4 regions of the Paenibacillus sp. OK076 genome follow, and region 1 is predicted to be linked to each of the others. Evidence: riboswitches for the same ligand, from Rfam matches in the RefSeq annotation. Region 1 holds a riboswitch; each other region holds the start of a gene.

The links. A riboswitch is a leader RNA that binds a small molecule or an ion and turns the genes downstream of it on or off. The one in region 1 is predicted to bind cyclic di-AMP.
Region 2: it holds a riboswitch for cyclic di-AMP, as region 1 does, so the genes downstream of both, BMY78_RS02670 (HAD family hydrolase) here and BMY78_RS14405 (3D domain-containing protein) in region 1, are expected to answer to the same signal.
Region 3: it holds a riboswitch for cyclic di-AMP, as region 1 does, so the genes downstream of both, BMY78_RS06170 (C40 family peptidase) here and BMY78_RS14405 (3D domain-containing protein) in region 1, are expected to answer to the same signal.
Region 4: it holds a riboswitch for cyclic di-AMP, as region 1 does, so the genes downstream of both, BMY78_RS31720 (C40 family peptidase) here and BMY78_RS14405 (3D domain-containing protein) in region 1, are expected to answer to the same signal.

The regions. Positions count from the first base shown of each region.
Region 1 covers NZ_FOCH01000001.1:3,272,178-3,278,088, forward strand. Annotated here, with positions in the region: gene BMY78_RS14395 (prenylated flavin chaperone LpdD) at 20-364, opposite strand; gene BMY78_RS14400 (polysaccharide deacetylase family protein) at 512-1,300, shown strand; gene BMY78_RS14405 (3D domain-containing protein) at 1,434-2,102, opposite strand; cyclic di-AMP (ydaO/yuaA leader) riboswitch at 2,105-2,300, opposite strand; gene BMY78_RS14410 (amino acid ABC transporter ATP-binding protein) at 2,587-3,309, opposite strand; gene BMY78_RS14415 (ABC transporter substrate-binding protein/permease) at 3,296-4,759, opposite strand; gene BMY78_RS14420 (M20 family metallopeptidase) at 4,941-5,911, shown strand, end outside.
Region 2 covers NZ_FOCH01000001.1:618,828-624,738, reverse strand. Annotated here, with positions in the region: gene BMY78_RS02690 (zinc ribbon domain-containing protein) at 1-113, opposite strand, end outside; gene BMY78_RS02685 (organic hydroperoxide resistance protein) at 319-738, opposite strand; gene BMY78_RS02680 (Nramp family divalent metal transporter) at 1,185-2,480, shown strand; gene BMY78_RS02675 (HAD family hydrolase) at 2,628-3,320, opposite strand; gene BMY78_RS02670 (HAD family hydrolase) at 3,491-3,889, opposite strand; cyclic di-AMP (ydaO/yuaA leader) riboswitch at 4,007-4,182, opposite strand; gene BMY78_RS02665 (glutathione peroxidase) at 4,549-5,025, shown strand; tRNA gene BMY78_RS02660 (tRNA-Leu) at 5,172-5,254, opposite strand; gene BMY78_RS02655 (urease accessory protein UreF) at 5,629-5,911, shown strand, end outside.
Region 3 covers NZ_FOCH01000001.1:1,325,369-1,331,279, forward strand. Annotated here, with positions in the region: gene BMY78_RS06145 (YkvI family membrane protein) at 58-1,116, opposite strand; gene BMY78_RS06150 (xanthine phosphoribosyltransferase) at 1,322-1,903, shown strand; gene BMY78_RS06155 (hypothetical protein) at 2,002-2,331, shown strand; gene BMY78_RS06160 (hypothetical protein) at 2,455-2,673, shown strand; gene BMY78_RS06165 (carboxymuconolactone decarboxylase family protein) at 2,791-3,120, shown strand; gene BMY78_RS06170 (C40 family peptidase) at 3,226-3,690, opposite strand; cyclic di-AMP (ydaO/yuaA leader) riboswitch at 3,696-3,827, opposite strand; gene pelA (pectate lyase) at 4,238-5,197, shown strand; tRNA gene BMY78_RS06180 (tRNA-Leu) at 5,312-5,395, shown strand; gene BMY78_RS06185 (X2-like carbohydrate binding domain-containing protein) at 5,728-5,911, shown strand, end outside.
Region 4 covers NZ_FOCH01000011.1:28,599-34,509, forward strand. Annotated here, with positions in the region: gene BMY78_RS31710 (M1 family metallopeptidase) at 1-623, shown strand, start outside; gene BMY78_RS31715 (hypothetical protein) at 634-1,476, shown strand; cyclic di-AMP (ydaO/yuaA leader) riboswitch at 1,729-1,866, shown strand; gene BMY78_RS31720 (C40 family peptidase) at 1,870-2,340, shown strand; gene BMY78_RS31725 (GNAT family N-acetyltransferase) at 2,747-3,241, shown strand; gene BMY78_RS31730 (c-type cytochrome) at 3,392-3,751, shown strand; gene rbsK (ribokinase) at 4,091-5,077, opposite strand; gene BMY78_RS31740 (4a-hydroxytetrahydrobiopterin dehydratase) at 5,123-5,419, opposite strand; gene BMY78_RS31745 (hypothetical protein) at 5,672-5,911, opposite strand, start outside.

The DNA of each region.
Region 1 (5,911 bases):
CTATTTTGCTTACATCGAACTATTGAATTAGTCGACCCGTTTGGCACAGCTCCTCATCAAGCAGCTTCTCTGCAGTCTGCACAATCTCATCAATCTGCATCCGCGTAATGGCGTCAAAGTGAATCCCCATAATCACAGTGACGGTTACCTTTAAATGCAGGGCAGCCTTACGTGCCAGTCTTTCACACAGTTCTTGTTCTTTATGTCCTGGAATATGCACCGTAGCTCCACTCACCCGTTCACGATCCGGATAAAATATCGCTACTGCTCCAATGTGTGATCTGCCTCCAGTTATTATAAAAACCTTATCTTCTCCTGCTTCGATCACCTGTAACCGAACGGAATTTAAGTCGTATGTACTCATCCTGCTCCACCTGTCCTTTTCTATATATATGGTGGAATTATGGCTTTGATTTTCTGAATCAGCAATGAAACATCTCACATCATGCATAAATACGGATGGCCCCGGGCATACCAAAGAGAACGCAATTTGGGAAAAGGAGGCACTAACATGCGTATACGCCTCATCATGTTATCCATCATGGTCATTCTTCTGGGAGGAAGTTACGCTCCTGCTCAGTTATGGGCTTCTTCAAGCCCGCAAACCGAACCTGCTTCGAAGTCTGATTCTTCCGAAGAGGAGCAGCTGACGCTGGGACAGCTCCGACAGAAATATGCGGATACATTCAAAACGAATGGCCCCTCGACAAAAAAGGTCGCACTGACTTTTGATGACGTACCTGATCCACGGTTCACCCCGAAGGTGTTGGATATTCTAAAGAAATACAAGGTGCGGGCTACGTTTTTCATTGTGGGACATCGCGCCGAGAAACATCCGGATTTAGTGAAACGCATGGTGAAGGAAGGGCATATTGTTGGCAATCACAGCTACAATCACCCGGAGTTCAGTAAGCTGACCATGAATGCATTTCGCAAACAAATCTTACATACCGGGGATATTATTCGGGATCTGGTGGGGTACACACCCAAAATGATACGTCCACCTTATGGCGACATTAACGAACAGCAGCTGCAATGGGCAGCCAAACAGCATTACAGCATTGTGAACTGGAATGTCGATTCCCTGGACTGGAAGGGCCTCTCCAAAGAGGAAGTCAAAAAAAACATCCTGTCCGCCGTCAAACCGGGTTCCATTGTTCTTCAGCATGCAGGAGGCGGTGTCGGATCGAAGCTGAGTGGTTCCATCGAGGCGTTGCCTGAAGTTATCGAGGAATTGCGTAACCGCGGGTACGAGCTGGTGACTTTGGACGAAATGCTGGAACTGCCAAAGGGCAAATAGGTCAAAGAATCTAGAAGTCGGATATTCAAAAGGGTGTCCTTCAATCACTTTATCGTGATTAAGGGACACCCTTTACTGTTAGAATAGAGTTAGTTGGAGTCACATCTGATGATGTGCAGCTACGATTTGAATTTTATTTCAAAATGTAAAGTTCAACATCCTGAATACCAAATGTGCTCACGGATTGTTTGCTGCCAGGAATAAAGATATCGATCTTATGGCCTTTAATGGCGCTGCCTACATCACGAGCCGTAGCGACAAATGCCTGTTTTGGCAGTCCTGGGTGTGTATGACCTGTTACCAGTACCTTAGTTCCCAATGGAATAATACTTGGGTCTACTGCAATGGTTCCCAATTCGAGCGGGTTACCGAAGTAGTCCACAGCACCCCATCCTCCATTTTCGGAAGCGTCCGCGGAGTATGCTGTTGCTTTGACATCGACCGCTTTGCTGTAATCAAACGTTTTTCCCCAGGCTTGTACAACTTTACTATCTGCATTAACGTCAAGACTTGCAGTAGTGATCGTTTTAGCCTCCGTTTTAGCTTCTGCAGCAGAAGCTGTGTACGTTGTTTTTCCAGGAATCGTAATTTTCAAACCACCATAAATGTTGTAAGCTGAAATGTCATTGTTCGCTTTGATCAGAGCGTTAAGTCCAACTCCATATTGTTTGGATAAGGTGTAGAAGGTATCCCCTTCTTTGGCCACATGAACTGAATCAGCATGAGCCGGAACGGCCTGAATGAGCATTGCTGCTGTCAGCAAAGCTGTTGCTGTTTTGGCTATACGTTTCTTGTTAATCATGGTCTTCCTCCCTCATTATGCCTGCGAAGTTAGTTGTCGGATTCGGATGGAGGAAACCACCCTATAGGTTCAATTACATTCAAATATATGTAGCCCTAATTCACCCCAAGCCGTGTGCAATTGATTCTCCCCCAAGCACACTCTGCAACGTTACATCCCCCGCACTCCCAACTCCGGAAGTTTCGGCAGGAACAAATATATCACAATTTTGTAACCAAGAGTCGTAGTAAATGTTACCATCCGTCTAATTCACTTCAACATCATGGCTGAATCTAAGCGGTTTTTTTCAAAAAATGTCTATTTGAGCTTATATCGCTGATGACAGAAACGTTACTTTTTATGTTAATCCGTGCGTATCCTTACATAACAAAACAATCCCTGCCGACGTGTCGTCGACAGGGATGTATGAGGGGGATGAAATTCTCATCCGAATTATACATTTTGCAATTTCAACCTGATCTTCATCCTGAATAACTTGGATGTATTAGAGCACTTTAGCAAGGAAGTCACGTGTACGTGCATGCTTGGGCTCACCGAACACTTCAGCAGGCGTTCCTTCTTCTACAATTACCCCGCCATCCATAAACAGGATGCGGTCACCCACTTCGCGTGCGAAGCCCATCTCATGCGTTACAATTACCATGGTCATGCCGCCCTCTGCAAGCCGCTTCATAACATCCAGGACTTCACCCACCATTTCAGGGTCCAGTGCAGACGTTGGCTCGTCAAAGAGCATGACATGTGGCTGCATCGCGAGCGCTCTTGCAATAGCTATCCGTTGTTTCTGTCCACCGGACAGCTGATTTGGATAGGCGTCTTTTTTGTCAGAGAGGCCCACCGTCTTGAGCAAATCTGCACAGATTTGTTCCGCTTCATGTGCAGGCTGTTTCTTCACTTTAATGGGAGCAATCGTAATGTTCTGCTGCACCGTTTTGTGCGGAAACAGATTGAAATGCTGGAATACCATCCCCATTTTTTCACGAGTTGCATTAATGTTGTGTTTCGGGTCAGTGATCGAAACTCCCTCAAAGTTAATCTCACCGGAAGTAGGTTTCTCCAGTAAGTTCAGACAACGCAAAAAGGTACTTTTCCCCGATCCGGACGGACCGATGACCACGACAACCTCGCCTTTGCCAATCGTTACGTTAATGCCTTTAAGCACTTCGTTCTTATCATAGGATTTATATAATTGTCTAACGTCTATCACTTGCACCCAACTTCCTTTCCAGTCGACCCAGCAGTTTGGACAAAATGAACGTCAGCACAAAGTAGATGGCTGCCGCAATCAGGAATGGATTCATCCCTTGATACGTAATATTTTTGACCACACTTGCCTGGTACATAATGTCCACCATACCGATAACCGAGATAATGGAGGATTCCTTGATAATGGTCACGAACTCATTACCGATCGCCGGCAACACCGCTTTGAACGCTTGTGGGAGCACGATGAAGCGCATGGCCGCACCTCTGCCCATTCCTAGGGAACGAGCTGCTTCCAGTTGGCCGCGATCCACACCCTGTATACCAGCACGGAAAATCTCCGCAAGATAGGCACCACTATTAATGGATAGTGTGATAATCCCCGCCTGAAGCGGCGAAAATGTAATACCGAACGTCAAGGCAAGCCCGTAATAGATAATCATCAATTGAACCAGCATTGGTGTACCACGAATAACTTCAACGTAAGCTGTTCCAATCCAACGCAGAATTGAGACGTCATGCAGACGTAACAGACAGATGATCAAACCGATAATTACCCCGAATATTACACCGAGTGCAGACAGTAATAGGGTGTAACCCACACCTGTTGCATAAAAGCTTTTGTATTGCCAGAACACTTGAAAAATGTTTTGATCTTTTTTCACCTTGTCTGCCATCAACTGGCTTGCTTCAGTGACCATCTGATCGATTTTATTTTCGCTTTTCAGACGTTCGAGCGTTCCGTTCACTGCATTCAGCAATTCCGTATTGCCCTTACGAATCCCGATTGCCGCTTCGGCCTGCTCTTCATCCGGAATAGCCGGAGCTAGTCCAATCACATCATCCAGGTAACCGGCAGCTACCGTATCCTCAACGATTGCAGCATTTACACGATTGGTCTGCAATTGCAGTACGATATCAGATATTTTATCAAGTGCTGTCAGTTTTGCGCCGGGGATTCCCTGGCCAATCGTTTCCTGAATGGAGCCCTTTTGGACACCAATTTTTTCATTTTCCAGATCAGCCATGGTTGGATATTTATCTTTATCCGCATTGCGAATCATGATGACTTGCTTGGATTTATAATAGGTATCGGAGAAGTCAATGCTTTGTCTACGCTCATCCGTTGGCGTCATTCCAGAGATGACCATATCCACACGACCACTCTGTAACGCAGGAAGAAGTCCGTCAAAACCCATATCCTCTATTACAAGCTCTGCGCCTAGATCCGCAGCAATTTCTTTAGCAATCGAAATATCAAATCCGACGATTTGGTCTTTACCATCAATCACTTTATGGAATTCATATGGTGCAAAATCGGCACTTGTACCGAGCACCAGCTTTTTACTGCCTGAATTGCCTGTAGTTCCCGTTGCCGACGCAACAGGTGCAACCGTAGTTAACAAGACCACAAGAGCTAGCAGCATCATGGTGTAACGACTAATCAATTTCAACCCTGTTCTCCCCTTATAATACTTTGTATGCTTTCTGTTGTTGATGCCTGAGTCATTATAAAGTAGAATGCATGATTATGCAATGCATTTCGACATTACAAATCCTGACTAGTTTCTGAAAAATAACCGCAACTATGATATAATTATTGAATTATTTTCATTTTTGCTTAAGGAGTCCAGCATGACACATACCAAAACACAAATTTTCACTGTAATTGATCAATATGCTTCCCGTTTTAAAGAGATTTCATCATACATTGGTGCGAATCCCGAACTTGGGAATGAAGAATACCTCGCCTCTGCCCGGTTAAAAGAAGAGCTTGCATACCATGGTTTTTCCGTAGAAGCTCCTGTCCTGGGCTTGGACACCGCATTCATCGGTACGTATGCTGCATCCAAGCCAGGTCCGACCATTGCCCTGTTATGTGAATACGACGCACTACCGGAAATCGGTCATGCTTGTGGGCACCATCTGATCTGCATGATGAGCCTCGGAGCTGCGGTAGGTCTGAAGTCCATACTGGATGAAGTGGGCGGAACATTGAAAGTGTTCGGTACACCAGCGGAAGAAACACGTGGGGCCAAAGTGCCTATGGCTGAAGCGGGTTTATTCGATGACTGTGATATCGCACTGATGGCGCATCCTTATTACGCGTATGAGAAATCTGGCAGCTCCCTGGCTATTGATGCCGTACAATTTGAATTCCATGGGAAATCTTCGCATGCTGCTGCAAGTCCACATGAAGGCATCAATGCCCTGGATGCGGTTATCCAGACGTTTAATGGCATTAATGCGTTCCGTCAACAAGTGAAAAGTACGGTTCGTATCCACGGGGTTATCAACAGCGGAGGACAGGCAGCCAACATCATTCCTGACTACGCTTCTGCTCAATTCTATGTACGTGCCTCAACGAGAAAAGAGTTGAATATTCTCACTCAACGTGTAATTCAGATTGCGGAAGGTTCTGCTCTGCAAACCGGATGCCGGCTTGTGACATCCAATTACGAGACATCCTATGATGAGATGGTCACGAATGAATCGTTATCTGCTGCATTCAGTGCTAATCTGCTTGAACTCGGCATTTCTCAAGAAGAGATCGTCAGTGGCAACGACCATGGTTCCATGGATATCGGTAACGTATCCTTGCGTTG
Region 2 (5,911 bases), 2.7 Mb from region 1:
TCAAACATTTTGCTAAGTCCCGCTCCTGACATGGATACTTCCTTAATGTTGCAATCCGTACCCCTGCATTTGGTGCATACAAATCGCCGTTCTATCATCTCTTCAATACTCATGGTCGTTCCCCCTTATTCGAATGTATGACTTCAAGCAAGAGTAGATTATGTAAAATAGTACGCTGTTCAACATGCAATCTCCTGCATCGCAACTGTATTATACAATACAAAACCCTGCCGAAGGCCAGCAGGGTCTTGTACTCGAGCATCAGGCATCCAAGGATACCCTGCTCTATATGTTCCCTTTACTCCTGCGAGTCAGGTCTTAAACTACATTAAGTACCACATCAATATTGCCGCGAGTTGCCTTGGAATAAGGACAGAAATCATGTGCCTTACGAGCAAGATCTTCTGCTTGACTGTGATCGACGCCAGGCATGCTCACATCCAAACGTACAGACAGTTGGAAACCATCATCTGCCGGATCTTTGCCGATGGATACATTACTGGTTACCACCACATTCTCCAACTTCACGCCCGCTTTGCGTGCCACATTGGCAAGAGCACTTTCATAACATGCACCATATCCCGCTGCAAAGAGCTGCTCAGGATTGGTTCCTTCACCACCTGCGCCTCCAAGTTCTTTTGGCATTTTCAGATCATGCTTGAGCACTCCATCCGAAGAAGCCACCGAACCTGTACGTCCACCTTTAACTGTTGCTGTTGCTGTATATAAAGCTTCCATTAAGAATCTCTCCTTTACCTTTAAGTTTTTTTGCTGCCTACAATTCAATTTAAACTTCTGGCTCATTTTGAAACGGTTGTTAATCCTTATTCAGCTTTTACAACTTTTTTATTTTCATGCATTTGGGATGAACACAGGTAATTTATCTAGGGTTGGGTAATATACTAAGGCACATTTACTCCTGCTAAATTTTGTCCCTCTACACAAAAGTTGCACTAGACAAAAATAATTGAAGGAGTACAATGTAAGTATCAACATAAACGTTTAGACATATGTGGAGTCGTTTAATTACGCTTTTAAGATTTTGGTTTCAATGTTCAAATGTAATCAAAGGAATGACACCGTTCCTCTTCATATAGAATATCAATACTTCAAAGTCGGGTGATTATATTATGAGTAAAAAAAATCCGTTCAACACTCCTTCAAATGAGCCATTAGCTGCGGGTATGGCCCCATCTCTCGGGGAAGCCCACAGCTCCATGAAGGTGCCTCAGAACGCTGCTTGGTGGAAAAAGTTCCTTGCTTTTGTTGGACCAGGTTATCTGGTTGCCGTTGGATATATGGACCCAGGGAACTGGGCAACGGATATTGCCGGTGGCTCACAGTTCGGTTATACATTATTGTCCGTTATTCTGATATCAAATCTAATGGCTGTGGTATTGCAGTCTCTTGCTGGCAAGCTCGGGATTGTCACAGGACGGGATTTAGCGCAAGCCTGCCGCGAACGATTCAGCATGCCTGTAGTCATGATGTTATGGATTTTGTGTGAGCTTGCGATTGCAGCCACCGACCTTGCCGAGGTTATTGGTTCAGCCATCGCTCTCAAGCTGCTGTTCAACATACCCATGCTATACGGTGTCATTATTACCGCTGTCGATGTACTGGTCATTCTTTTGCTGCAAAATAAAGGCTTCCGCGCATTGGAATCGCTCGTTATTGTGCTGATGGCTACCATCGCCCTCTGCTTCGGGATTGACCTGTTTCTCGCTAAACCGGATATGGGCGGCGTCATGCATGGTTTTGTACCCAGTGCCGAGATTTTGCAAAATCCAGCCATGCTCTATATCGCCATCGGAATTATTGGCGCAACCGTGATGCCCCATAATCTGTATCTGCATTCTTCTATTGTGCAGACCCGTCAGATTGAAAAGACACCTCAGGGTAAAAAAGAAGCGATTCGTTATACCACTATGGATTCAACCATCGCTTTAACGCTGGCCCTGTTTATCAATGCAGCCATCCTGATTCTGTCAGCTTCCGTGTTCCATAGTGTAGGCATGACTCAGGTCGCGGAAATTACAGATGCTTACCATCTGTTGACACCACTTCTGGGTACCACCATTGCAAGTATTCTGTTCGGTGTAGCCCTGCTGGCTTCAGGCCAGAACTCAACACTCACCGGCACGTTGTCCGGACAGATTGTAATGGAAGGCTTCCTGAACATTCGTATTCCGGCGTGGCTTCGTCGACTGGTAACACGTCTGATTGCAATCATCCCGGCCGTCATCGTAACAGCCATTGCCGGAGAGCACGGAACAGAGGAACTGCTGATTCTGAGCCAGGTTGTGCTGTCACTGCAGCTGCCCTTTGCCGTCATTCCACTGGTGATGTTTACGAGCGACAAAAAAAGCATGGGGGCTTTTGCCAACAAGCTGTGGCTCAAAATTACCTCCTGGATCATTGCTGGAGTTATCGTTGTCCTGAATGTGTATCTAATTATCCAGACTATTATGTTATTCTAGGTTACATGGAACTACGCCGTATTTTGTCTAACTCAAAAAGGCTGATCAACTCAAGAAACGTATCCCTTGAGACGATCAGCCTTTCCTTTTATATGTTTAAGCAGCAGCCTAATCCATACTAATCGGATCTTAAAAGCCGCACTTCATTTAGTTGTCCGAATTCGGAGTTACCATCAACAATGGAAGAAGCTCCTCCAGTGATTTAATCGTCCAGTCTGGACGTTCTGCATCCGCAAGCTCCGGCTGGAACCTGCCATAACCCTGCAAAATCCGGATCGTGTGCATGCCCAGCTTCTTAGCTGGAATAATATCATTATCGATCCTGTCGCCGATCATGACCGCTTCCTCGGGTTTACATCCCGCCTGTTTCAACGCTACAGCATACAATTCAGGATCAGGCTTGGACACTCCTTCTTCAGCCGAACAGGCCAGCACATCCACATACTTGCGCAAGCCGTAGCTATTCAGTCGATTTTCCGTCCCCGGGCTCTGATTGGCAATGATACCAATCTTATAGTGCTGCGACAACGTCTGAAGAACAGCGTCGGCTGACGGGAAGGGTCGCTCAAGCTCTTTGCGGAACTTCAGCTTCTCCTGTATCTGTTCCCGGTGCCCCTCATCGCTGATCAGAGTACGAATAGCCAATTTCATCGGCCATTGCTCGTAATTTCGGTAGGAGGCCGCAAATATGTCTCGCACCGTCTGCATCTCCACCTGATAACCAAGCGCACAAGCTTCACGAACGAACTGACCGATAATATCATCTACCGGCTCCCATTCGTCCACGAGCGTATCCCCCACATCAAAGAACAACCATTGTATTCCACGTACATCCGGCACGCCTATTCCTCCTCGTTAGCCACAGGAAATTATCCCTATTTCCCAAACCATAAAAAAGAAGACCCACCATCATGCATGAGTCTCCTCAAGAATCCGTTTTATTCATGATTTCAATTATAACAGGCAGCTGACACTGGATCAATCACAGGAATAGTACGAGCCACTAGCCATTAGCCATTAAGCAGAAATCCAACTTCCCCGTTCAAGGAATATACAATACGGTCTGCTCCCATTCCCCGATAGATCCCTTTGGGATGACTTTGTTCGGTAATCACACACAGGGACTTGGATGTCCAGGATCGGCAGATCTGCAAATATCGACAGGTTAGGTTTAGGCTATTTTCAAAAATAAAAACATTGCCGACACTGCCTTGCGGCAAAAACCATTTCTGAGCTGCAGCCGTGTTCATGCGAATGACATGCTCTACACCGATTCTCCGGAGCCTGCGCTCTTCCCCTGCACTGTTAGTCAGAACGGCAAACGGCATTTTTTTGTACATCAGCAATTTGATAAATTTACGTCCTGCTTCATTTGGAGCAGTCACTAAGATCATCTCTTTATCCATCATTCGTTCCTCCCTTGGCGTGAAAAGACAACAAAAAAGAAGCGTGGGGGACCAAGGCCTCCCGGACGCTTCTTCAATAATCCATAGCAAAAAGACACTATGAACCAGCGTACGGCTTGTTGCCTCTCCCTTTAACGCTTACGAGGTTAGCTGACGGATTCGGGCGCGAGAGTCGCCCTATTTCCGGCTGTCACCGGAAAATTCACCCCATGGATGCCCACTGTCCTGGACAGTTCATCCTGTTGGTTCCCCCGTTTCCCACCCATGAATGAATGGAAACTCAGCGATTAAAACATCGTTCTTATATCATCATAATCAGAGCGATATTATCGTTTGTTTCGTTTTTCATGTAAAATTTAATTTAAATTGGAATTACGATATGAATCATACACCCGTGCCATATTGGTGTAAAGTCTGCGCAGATCACCGAATCGACGGATTTTTGCCATTTCACATCAATAATAGCGCTTACAACACATCCATTCTCTACCCATCTCTTCAAAGCTCTCTAATTCTCTCTCTAGCGAAAATAAGGTAGCAAATCAGTCACAGATCATACACGACAGCTTGAAATGGAGTTAAAAAAGCAATATAAATTTTGCAATATTTAATTGCAATCAATATAATAGAGGATATAAGAAAATGAGATGGAGGCGATTTTCATGTCAGTCTACGACTACAAAGTAAACACCCTTCGCGGTCAGGAAGTTGAAATGTCCAACTATCGTGACAAAGTACTGCTTATCGTAAATACAGCAAGCCAATGCGGCCTTACACCTCAATTCAAAGGTCTGCAAGAACTTCAGGACAAGTTTAAAGACTCCCCATTTGAAGTTCTTGGTTTTCCAAGCAACCAGTTTGCACAGGAAAAGGGCTCCTCTGACGATATTGCTGAGTTCTGCCAGATGAACTATGGTGTCAGCTTCCCGATGTTTGAGAAAATTGATGTGAATGGTTCAAGCGCTCACCCTCTATTCCAGCATCTTACCAAAGAAGCACCGGGCGTACTCGGCTCCAAAGCCATCAAATGGAACTTCACCAAGTTCCTTGTGGATCAGAACGGTCGTGTTGTGAAGCGGTATGCTCCCAAAACAACACCTGATAAAATTGAAGCAGACATCAAAGCATTGCTTAAATAACAAGTAAAGGCCATCCCACCCCGGCAGACAGCATGAGCATGCATTCAGGGGAATCGGATGACCTTTTTTTTCGGACCCGGTTACTGTAAAAAACACAAAAAAAGAAGCTCCCCATACGGGAAGCTTCTTCTTAATCGTTCTTATGATGCGGTCGAGAGGACTCGAACCTCCACGGGTATATACCCACTACCCCCTCAAGATAGCGTGTCTGCCATTCCACCACGACCGCATGTCGTAAATAATCGGCAACAGAATTGATTATACCCGGTTCATGTTTAAAAGTAAAGCATTTTTATTAATATTATTTTAACTGCGCTTTTCCTCCCATAAATCGTATAATCTCGTCATTTTCTCCTACGAAGTGCATATGATTAAATTTGATCTCGTTTGTATATCCGATTAGGCTGATCACTCTACTTTCTTTATGACCACTCTTCATATTCTCTCAGTAGAACATAACTTATAAAGTTATATAAAATAACATTAAATAGATTTTATACTTAAATAACCAAGAAACTATTGACAAAAAGCGGATATTTATGTGAATATATATATCATATAATTCGGATTTACAAACATAAAACGAACCAAAAAGGAGTATAAATGTTATTTAACATAACATTTAACGAACGTAGGAGGCGAAAGATTGTGAACCGTGGGAATAAGCTGCTCGATTACGTCAAACTGCTTGATTCCTCTATCCAGGTCGGAGGCTTCACCCATTCCTTCGGAATGGATGCCCATATCGCGGAAGGTACCATTCGTAGTGCTGAAGATCTCGAATCATTCATGCGCTGCCAATTGCATCCCAGCATCGTGCGTCTGGAAGGCATGGCGATTAAAGGCATATACACCGCCGCAGATCACAATGACGCGTGGCGTACAG
Region 3 (5,911 bases), 1.9 Mb from region 1:
GAACAGCGGCTTTTTTATGTTTAGGGAAATGATGTTTCGCAACAAAAGGATACGTTGTTATAGATGTTTTTTGCGTCCGCGAAAGCTTCCCCATCGATCCATTACTAATTTTGCACCCCAGACCAGTGCCAAACTGCCGAAAATGGGGTAAAGAATAGAGAGCAGGGAACTGAATCCAAACTGGCTGAGCGAATAACATAGCAGCATGATGGCCAGTATGATTAGTTTGGGATGTACGTGGACATGCTGTCTGAGTTGGAGGGTCATTCCATAAATATCGGCTACAAACGTACTGAAGATTTCCATGAAAATCAGAGATACATAGATAGACTGGACTACCCATCCAAGTTGAAAGGCAATGCTGCCCATCGGAATTTCAAATTGTGTGATGCCAGGCATCTGGGCCGACATGGCGAAGTGGGCTGCCATAAGCATGAATCCTACACCAATTCCGCCCAGAACGCCGCCCCATTTCAGTACCTTTCGGCTGCGAATCTGATTCCCCACCGGAACGAGTACAGCTTGGGCAAGAGCCAGGTTGAATGAAGCATACAACAGAGGAGATAACCAGACCCGTATTGGATTGCTGTCGGTGGTTAATGTAATAAATCGGTTTGCGCCGGGATGATTTATGGTGCTGATGATCATAAGCAGAGATAGCAGAAGCATCATGGGCACTACGATACTGTTCATTTGCAGAATGGCCTGAATGCCCCGTCCAAGCAGCAGATAAGTACCGATAAGGGTGACAATCAGTCCGGTCTGATAATGAAGTCCCAGATGCTCTACAAAGACCGACCCTGCTCCTGCCAGCATGACACTGTTTACTCCAATGAGGATCAGAAGGGTAACCCAGGTAATCCAGTTTCCTGCTTTATGGCCGAATAGATGTTTGTTGAGATCTTCGTATGAGCGCGAGCCGGTATCATGGGCAATCAGCATCATTTTTGTACCTAACCAGACAAAGAGCATGGTCGATAAGCCGATGGTAATGGTGGCCCATTTGCCATACTGGGTAAAAAACTGCAATATCTCCTGCCCTGTTGCAAAGCCGGCTCCAACTACCGTTCCAATGTATGTAAATGCGATCTGCAGCACCCGAAATGCCTGTTTCATGCGTTTCCCCTCTCAGGCCCCTGAATAGTTTGGACATGCGGGTGCCATGGTACAAGGTATGCTTGACCCGTCAAACTCATGACAATTGAAGTATGGCAAAGGGTCATTTAACATGCTCTGAACAAGAGCAAAGGCAATTTCGCTTGAACTGATAGCGGGATCTATGATACTTTTACGTCATAGGAACGGCTTGGGAGGTCAAATTATGGAAGTATTGAAACAACGAATTTTACAAGAAGGCGTAGTCATGTCAGATCAGGTGCTGAAGCTGGATGGTCTGCTGAATCACCAGATTGATCCTGCATTGACGATGGAAATGGGAAGGGAATTTGCCGCTCGTTTTCGTGAAAGTGGTGTAACTCGGGTCATTACAGTGGAGTCTTCCGGGATTCCGGTCGCCTTTGCTGCTGCACATGAACTGGGTGTTCCGCTGGTATTTGCTCGTCGCAAAAAAACACTTTTGGCTGACCCCGATGCCTACTGTGAAAGAGTGCCTTCTTTTACCAAAGGGATTGTAACGGATATTATGGTGTCCCGTGAGTATATTCATGAAAATGACCGTATTTTGTTTATTGACGATATCATTGCCAATGGCGATGCTGCTCGTGGTGTCATCAAAATTATCGAACGTTCGGGTGCGGAACTGGTTGGATTCGGTGTCGTGGTCGAAAAATGTTTTCAGGCCGGAGCGCGCACCATTCGTGAGCAGGGCATTCCGGTTGAAGCGTTGGTGCGTATTCGTTCTTTGAACGATGGCACCGTGCAATTTGACGATAACGAATTGTGACTTTTTAAAGGAAAAAGTGCCTATTTTTATAACAATGCCTTTGCATGACCGCTGATTTCATTTATAATGGGGTTATGTTAGGGAGAGGAGGCAACACCATGGGTAACCAACCGGCAACAGAACAATTTTTTATTGATAAGCTGGCGGAATCGAAAGTACATTTTGAGCGTGCCCTGGATTGTAAACATACGGAATTCGATGACCTTTATCCCTATATGATTGAACATCCTCAATTTTTCTGGTACAAACGCTACGTTGCCTGGTCAGAATTGCTGACGATTGTAGGCTTGTGCGAAGAGTTGTCCTTCTCTTGGAAAGAACAATTTACACCGCATCAAGTGGAGTACCTTGAAGAACGTGTGATGTCCGCCAAAGTGCTTGATTTTTGGTTTGAGAAGAACGACAGCAAAGAGCACGCGCAGCGGTAACTTTCAGTCGGGACATACTTTCGAATGACATGACAGTCCAATACAGTCACGTGAGACCTAAATGACTTTTCATTTAGGTCTCTTTTTGTAAATAATTTTTTTGGGAAAGTAGGCGCCATGAATATGATCAGTGATGCAGAATTGGATGCACTGCGTTTATCGGGTGAAAAAGTAAGGGTAGTACGGGACGAGATTCAGTCCAATGATGTGACAGGCATTGTGGTTGCCTGGGACGGGGAGCAGGTGCTCATTCGCCGTCAGAATCGTCGTGTGGTCAAGCTGGACCGGAAATATCAGTATCAGTTGTTCAGCGAGCCACGTAAGAGTCCGCTCGAAGAATAGGACGTGTGTTTTTAGGTTCATTTACCATGGGTGTTTTGGCATAATTGCACCTCTCGGGTGAAAAGATAGGTACAGTGAGAGCTTGTAACATATCAGCCGAGAGGATGTGCGGTAACCATGACATTAATGAATGATAAGGTTCATGCCTATAAAGATCAGATTGGTGAATTAAGCGACGTGCTGCCAGCTGTGGTGAAGTCTTATCATGAGTTCACTGGAGAATGTTTTCAGGCAGGGGCGATTGATGCCAAGACCAAACAGCTGATAGCGCTGGGCATTGGTTTGTTTGCAAACAATGAGGTATGTACGTTTTACCATGTGGAAGAGGCGCGTGCCAAAGGAGCGACCGATCAGGAGATTATGGAGACGGTTGCTGTGGCTGGAGCCGTAGGCGGAGGCCATGCGTTGTCTCAAGGTGCAATGAGAGTACAGAAGGCTCTACATTAAGTATAGAAGTCTACAGCACAGCGGATTTGTAAACAAAAGTCCCAAAACAAAGAGGAGGTCCCGGATTCACCCGGAGCCTCCTCTTTGCGCTATTTCCAATCAAACTTATATTTTGCCCAGCATTTTGTTATACATAAACTGACCTGTTACCCGGCGTGCTGTTACATAACGATCATTGAAATATGGATTGGATAATTGGGTGATGCTGACACCCTTACTGCTGGAAGCATGAGCGAACTGTCCGCCCCCGATATATACTCCTGTATGAGAAATGCCATTGCCCATCGTATTAAAGAATACCAGGTCACCTGTACGCAGATTAGCTTTGGATACCGGTGTTCCGGCCTTCGCTTGCTGCTGGGAAGTACGTGGTAATTCAATGCTATATTTGTTGAAAATATATCTCATAAATCCAGAGCAATCAAACCCGGCGAGTGTCGTGCCGCCCCATTTGTAAGGAATGCCTGTCATGTTGTTAACGACGGTGTTAATACTGCTTGCCTCTGTGCTTGCTGCACCGGATGTAAATAGAACTGCTGCTCCAAAAATAGAAATGATAAGCTTTTTCAAAATTGTTGTTCTCCCTTCGATGCCTACGGAGTTAGCTAAGGGTTCGGTAGAAGGTTCCCTATATTTCCTATGTATAAGAATAATTCACCCAAAATGGTTCCCCCGTTTTCAAACATGAAACTCGGCAAATGAATAATTAAGTTTTTGTAACCTTTTGAAACTATATTGCATAAATGCGAAAATGTCAAACCGATCTTGAACCCTTCTTATCATCTCAATGTTAACGGAATTATCGCTTTTTATGTAGAAATAACTCGAATGATGGGTTCTAATAAATGACAAAAAAGTAACTACTGTTTCAGAAGGAGAGAAATTGGACAATTTATTGGCTTTCTCACATCCAATTAGACGATAATTATAGGTTGTCCAAAGAATTTGTTACATGTTGTTGCAAATATTGACAAAATTCATATTTTTGCATAGAATTCTTTTTGTATATTCCATTTATTGTATTAAAAGAAATAGTTTGATTTTAAAACAAATATAAGGGGGATAGATTAGCAGGGGAGCAGTTTGCAGAAAATGAATTGAGGAGTGTTTCTAATCTATGTTGAAGGCAAAAACAAGGTTTGCATCTTTGGTTATGGCATGTACAATGGTTTTCTCCGTTGTCGGAATGGTATTTCAGCCTGCTGCTAAGGTCTCTGCTGCAGACGCCTCTGGAACGACAGCAAGTATCTCGGACATTTTGAAGAATCAACATCCAGACGGGGGATGGAAGAAGGATTACAAAGAAACAAGTGGTGAGTGGGCCAAATCTACGATTGATAACAAAGCTACATACTCAGAAATTAGAAGATTAGCCAAGGAATTCAAAAAGACGAATGATCCGCGTTATTCGGCTGCTGCCATCAAAGGAATCAACTTTTTGCTGAATATGCAGTACTCCAATGGGGGTTGGCCACAGGTATACCAAAGCTCCGGTTATCACAAGCACATCACCTTCAACGACGATGCCATGATTAATGTCATGTACATGCTGGATGAAGTAGGTGCACGTAAAGGAGATTTCTCATTCATCGACAGCTCTCTTGCAGATCGTAGTAAAAAATCAGTTGCCAAAGGTGTAGAGGCTATTCTCAATACACAGGTTGTAGCGAACGGTAAACTGACTGCATGGGGGCAGCAGCATGATTCCAGTACCCTTAAACCTGCAGGCGCTAGGATTTATGAAGTGCCTTCTCTGAGTGCTGGAGAGAGCAGTACAATTGTGAAGTTTTTAAAAACTAGACCGGCTAACTCCAAAATTACTGCCTCCATCAAAGCGGCAGAAGCCTGGTTCAACAAAGTTAAAATTACTGGTTACAAGTATGTCAGAGAAAACGGAGACAGCCAACTCATTGCAGATTCAGGTGCAGCGCCAATTTGGGCACGTTTCTATGAAATTGGAACGGATAAACCAATCTTCGTAGGACGTGATGGGGTTGTGAAATACAAACTCAGCGATATCGATAAGGAAAGAAGAGGTGGGTATGCCTGGTACGGCAACTGGCCCTCCAAGATCTAATTTATAAAATGCTTTACACATGAGAAGAGGATAATTTTTTGTTGACACTAATTACCTGCACATGATATATTATTTATTGTCGCCGCGATATAATTTCTCGGAGATAAGATATACGCGGTCGTGGCGGAATTGGCAGACGCGCACGGTTCAGGTCCGTGTGGGCTAACCCCCGTGGAGGTTCGAGTCCTCTCGACCGCATCATGTGCAACACGAAGAAAGGTTCCTAGAATGGCATTGCTGCCACTCTAGGAACCTTTTTTATCTGTTTACGGATCAGAGCGGTTGCTCATCCTGAATGTTTTTTCAACTATTCCTTCAACTTGAGCAAAGAAGAAGTTGATCTTTGTTTATTTATCCAAAAATGGAAAAGTGTTCGTTATGTGACGGTTTGCCCCTGTATTTCAGGTTTAATGTACGTAAAATACCGAAATGTACCTATCCTGAGCATCCTTCATCTACTATTCTCTTCTCGTATGGAAGCGCTATCAACAGGGATTTGAATGACCAAATTCAGAGGGGGTAGGGATAATTTGAAACGAATCGGAAAAAGGATGGCAATGTGTTTCATGGTATTCATGATTGCGGTGGTGCAGTTCGGGATTATGGGAACGACAGGCGGCAATGTGGCACAAGCAGCAGATAAGAGTCTGGCCCAGAAGCCGTATATGGGTTGGAGCAGTTACAGCATGCAGGTATATGACGGGGCGGGTAACT
Region 4 (5,911 bases), on a different contig from region 1:
CTCCACTGACACAGAACTCCTGGAAGTTTGATTCCCAGAATCAATATGCAGCGAACGTATACACACGAGGCAAGCTTGTTTTACTCGGAATAGAACAACAGGTTGGTGCCAAAACGATGGAGCGTATTCTCTCGACCTATGTAAAGAAATACCGTTTCAAACACCCTACTTCGTCTGATTTTCAAAAGGTCGTGGAGCAAGTGACCCGTACATCCTGGACCGATTATTTTAATCAATATGTATATGGAGATGGCATGGCTGACTTTGCAGTGGAGAAGATCACCATCAATCCTATCCTGAAAGACGGTCAAACGTTGTACGAGTCGTCTGTAACAGTCCAGAAAAAAGGCAGTGAATATAAGAAGGTGCCTGTTCGAATTATGTTCGAAGACGGGAAAACCATGACGAAAGAATGGGATGGCAGCGAGGAGCGCATTACCTACAAACTGACCTATACTTCCCCTGTTTCCTGGGCTATGACTGATCCGCTGTACACCATTGTGCTGGAGAACCATCATATGAACAATTTTCTGAAAGCCGGACTGGATGAGCCAACCAAATCCCGCTGGAGCATGAGTGCAACCAAACTTATAGAAGCCATATTCGGAAGTCTGTCATGGTGAGGTGGATACAGTGAAAGCGAAAATACGTGAAGGCTGGTTTCTCGTCCGTCAGCATATGTTCATTGCAGCACTTTTATTTCTCTATCAATTAGTATGGGGATACTTTCTTTATCGAATGGTTCAGTCAGCTGTGGTCCCGCTGCTCCTGCGTTATCCTGACCCTGATGCAGGGGAACTCAGTACAATTTTATTCAAAATGGAGAGCCAACTCGGCCTGACAACGAATCCGGAGGTCCATCGCTATTTATGGATTTTAGGGGCTATGCTGCTGCTACGGATGCTGATTAGCCCCCTCATTCAGGCAGGGCTGCTCTACTCGCTCCAGCATTATAATCATTCGGAAGAGCGCATTCCATTCATTCGTGGCATCAAAAATTTGTGGAAACCGATGCTGTTGCTTTACACCATTCGTACCCTTTTGCTGCTGCTGCCTGCTTATTGGCTCGCACCAAAGCTCTATTCTATCTTTATGGAAGGTTTTCATTCCCTCCATCTGCTCTTGCCTGGTATTCCCTATGTTGCTGGTTGGATTGTATACGGGTGGGTTATCCATCATATCCTGCTCTACATGCAGTTTGGTATCTCAGCTCCTGATGGGGAAGGCGGAGCGCGTGGTACGTTTCAAGCTCTATGGATTGCACTACGCCAGGTCATCACTCTGATCGGCATCGCTGTCATGCTGGGCGGCCTTCATCTGCTGGTCTTTGGTGCCTTTACTTCAGCTTCATGGTTACTAACGGGTTTAACTGGTCTTATACTACAACAGACGTATCCACTTGCCCGGTGCTTGCTAAGCCTATGGAAAATATGCGCCCATTTCCGGTTATGGCAGTCCAATTCGATCAAGGATTAACGTGCACGGTTAAAAATGGTTACCATCTCTATGTAAAGTTGTTTTCATCAAAAGCCTTTAAACAAGCAAACCTCGACCTTTCCCCGTCAAAGGTCGAGGTTTTTTTTGCTAATTTTGTTGTTAAACGTTGCCAAAGTGATATACCTCTGTTACAATAATCGCAGTGAGTTTTTAGTAACAACTTTGTAATCTTTACCTTCATATTTGTAACTACTTAAAATTTAATCGTCATTTCTTGATTTCGCAGGTGCATAACTAGCATAGCCAAATTCCTAGCACCTGGGAAGCGGGGGAACCAGTTATGGGTGAATTGATCTTGCAACAGAGGGATCATAGGGGACCTTCAACCGAATCCTTAAGCTAACCTCGCAGGCATTGGAAGGGGTATATCTCTTGTTTAAAAAGAAATTAACCGCAGCTGTACTTAGCCTCACATTTGCATTATCGCTTGGAGCAGGCAGCGCATTCGCAGATTCAAAAATGGACCAAGTCATTGATTCAGCAATGGGAACTACATACAAAAGCGGAGGAACAACGCTTAACGGCTTTGACTGCTCTGGGTTCACAAGTTATGTATTCGACAAGCTGGGTATTGATCTGGCTCGCCAATCGAGTTCACAATTCGACATGGGTGATTCGGTATCCCGTATGGAAATGAGACCAGGTGATCTGGTATTCTTCAATACAACGGGTAAAGGGGTCTCGCACGTAGGGATCTTTGTAGGGGATGGAAAGTTTGCACACTCCTCTTCTTCCAAAGGAGTTACCATCAGCGAATTAAGTGAAAGCTACTGGGCTAACCGCTATGTTGGCGCTAAACGCATTATGAGCACGGATGCATATGAGACATTGGCCATCGACTAGGGACAAGCTGAGCAACGTCATGCTGGAACAATAAAACTACTGTAACGAAGCATAATAGAACCGTCTGGTACATTCTCCGCAGGAATGGATCCGGCGGTTTTTTTGTGCTTCGTTTCCTTCAAAGCATTCGGGATAGCGATCAAACCTAAGTTTAAGTTTTTTAGAGCTATTTTCATTGCTTCGTCCGTGCTCTTATCATGTTTTTACCCATCCTACTATAATATAAACGAAATTACCGGAACTTTTGTTTCACTTTTTTTTCTAAAACGAGGACTTGCCAAATGAACGCCTCTTTTGTAGAGTGAAAACAAGCTTAGATATGGAATGACATATGGATATAGATATAGATATGGACAAATCAAAATCATTATCGCTTGTTCACAATGAGAGGAGCGTGCAGTTTTGTATGGATGAAGCCCCTGTGACGTTTCACGTTGTGCCCATGCAAGAAGAACATGCGGAGCTCATCTGCGATTGGCAGTATGACCCGCCTTATAATATTTATAGCTGGCTGCCCTGGGAGCAAATGAAAGCACTTGAAGTAGAATTCGGCGATCCCCAGCTACGGAAGGAACAATATGCGGTGGTGCTGGGAGAGGATGAGCAGATTTGCGGTTTCGCTCAATACTTCCCGCTTGAAGGTGTCACCCGCATTGGGCTTGGCATGCACCCCGATCGATGTGGCCATGGGCAAGGGAAGGCTTTTGTCTTGGCCATTGTGCAGGAAGCCATTCGCCGGAACCCTGCAAACGAAATTGATCTGGAAGTTCTGACCTGGAATGACCGGGCCATTCGCGTCTATCTCAAAGCCGGATTTGTTACGAAGGATACATACGAACGACAGACACCGAGCGGTTTGAAACCTTTTTACTGTATGGTCTATGAAGGTCCACGCGAATAAATAGTGCATAAAATCACCCTAAAAAGTCCCCGGTTATGTGATTAGTTCAAAAAATTACCACAAAATGCTATGATGTCACTACAGGTTCCGTTATAATGATATGGATAGTTTCAAGTTAGATGATCTTTCATTCTGGAGGGGACATAAGGGATGCACAAATGGATCATGAGCGGGGTATTTTTTGCAGCGTGCGCTTTAGCTATTGTACTAATGTTTACGCTTCCAGGGAAAGAGGAAGTTGCAGAAGAAGCGAAACCGACGATGCCACAAGTTACAATGGATGCAGGACAGGCTGAGGCACTGGTCAAAGCAAACTGTATTACCTGCCACGGTGATCAGCTTCAAGGGGGTATGGGCCCTAGTCTGCAGAAGATTGGTAGCCAGGACGATGTGGAGAAGATTTATACCACGATTGTCAAAGGTAAAAGCGGCGGTATGCCTTCGTTCAAAGACAAGCTGAAGGATGAAGAAATCGCGAATATTGCGATGTGGCTGGCGGAGAAGAAGTAAGGCTAGAAGACTAAGGCAGCGAATCATAGGATTCAGATTACACGCGTGTTAAAGCGAGGGACCCCAACCGTCCTTTCGCTCTCACGCATGCTCCAAGCCATCATCGCTCTGGATGCACCACGTAGTCGATCGTATTCCAGTGGTCGCTGAATTGATCAACTGTTCATAAGAAGAAGAGGCTCTTATTCCCCCTGTCGGGAGAGTAAGAGCCTCTTGGTCATATTCATGTGTTCAATGCGTAGGATGCTCCAGTAAGAAACATACGAGCCATGGCTATCCGGCTGCATAAGCGATCCCGATACAGCTGTCTATGACTCGTTCTAAGCAAAGCATCATACTTTACGGCGTCTTTGCCTGCTGCTCAGCCAGGAAAGCCTCCACTTCACGTGCGAACGGCATCCCGGACTGGGCGCCGAGCTTCGTCACGGACAGCGCAGCCGCGCCCATGGCGAAGCCAACTGCTGCGTCCAGCGTCTCTCCGCGCGCAAGGGCTACCGCCAGCGCGCCGTTGAAGCAATCGCCAGCGCCGGTCGTATCGACGGCGCTTACGGCGTAGCCGCGCGCACGGCACGCGCCGGCACGCCCTGCCTGTACGCGGCCGCCAGGCGCCGCCGCGTATACAGCCCCCTCGGGGCCGAGCGTCGTGACGACAGCGGCCCCGAGGGATGCGGCGAGTTCTACGACCGCCGCATCCACGTCTTCCGGCCGGAGATCATCCCGGCCGGTGAGCAGGGCGAGCTCGCTGCGGTTCGGCGTGACGACGTCGACGCACCGCAGGAGCTCCTGGGGCAGACCCGGCACGGCAGGCGCCGGGTTGAGCACCACCAATGCGCTGCCTTCAGCCGCCAGTTGGGCGGCGCGGGTGACCGCAGGCAGCGGGATCTCCAGCTGCAGCAGCACCGCTGCGGCTGCAGTCAGGCTTTTTACCGTATCCGCCTCTTCCAGCATCGCAGGCACAACCTGACCATTCGCTCCGGGAATGACAATAATCCGGTTATCTCCTTTGGAGAGCCAGATGGAGGCCGTACCCGTAACGGTATCATCCAGAATGCGAATCTGCGAGGCATCCGCCCCGCTTTCCGTCAGGCTGTGCAGTAGACGTTCACCAAACCCATCCGAACCTACCGCACCAATCATCGTTGTCTGTCCGCCCAGTCGTGCAGCAGCAACCGCCTGATTGGCGCCTTTGCCCCCGGCCAAATAGTGCAGTTCCTCCCCGCTCACCGTCTCGCCTTCCTCAGGGATGATATCCGTCTTCACCACCAGATCCATATTGAGGCTGCCTACAACAGCAATAAGAGGTTTGTTCTGAATATCGTCTGACATGTATGCTTCACTCATTTCTGGTAGTGCGATAATAACCGATCCAGGTTATTCCGACCTCATTTTCTCAAAAGCCTCGTTATATTGCTCTGCTTCTTTAATATCTACAGATGTGATGCCACCTTCATCCCATGATGTGAGACGCAGTGTGACTGTTGTATAGTCAATCGTAATGAAAGGGTGATGATTGAACGCTTCCGAAATCGCTGCGACCTCGTCCACAAATGCAATCCCTTTCATGTAGTTGGAAAATACGAACTTGCGGACAATCCATCGTCCCTCTTCCAGTTCCCAGCCTTCCAGCCTTCCCAGATGAGCTTCGACTTCCTCTTGCGTAAAAACCATACGTTATCTTCCTCCCCATATGATGGCTCATCACAGACACCTGTCCATGCTGCCACCGAAACCTTTGGTGCTACCATAGCAACCCAAACGCATAGGTCCACCGCCCTGCGGTTCGCCCGTTTCATGACTATCATCTTACCACGGACAAGCCTCAAATTCCAATAGTACAAATGGCGCTAGATCCACTAACCATAAGGCTTTAGGGAGATTCTCCAACTCGGTTTTCCATGCCAAATATCTTATGTGTGCATACTAAATGAGTGGTACAAAAGTCAGCTCTTCTTCACCTATTAAGATATGAATTCGGTGCTGATCCTTGTCATGAATGACCACTCCACTTCCTACCGGAATGACCGCTTCCTCACCCAGCGCATAGAACAGATCTTCCGCCAGCGCCTCATCCACTTCGAGCTGCTCTGTTACACCAAGGCGTGACCATTCTTCCTCATCCATCTCAAAGAAAACATAGCGGTCCGGTATTCGGCCTATAGC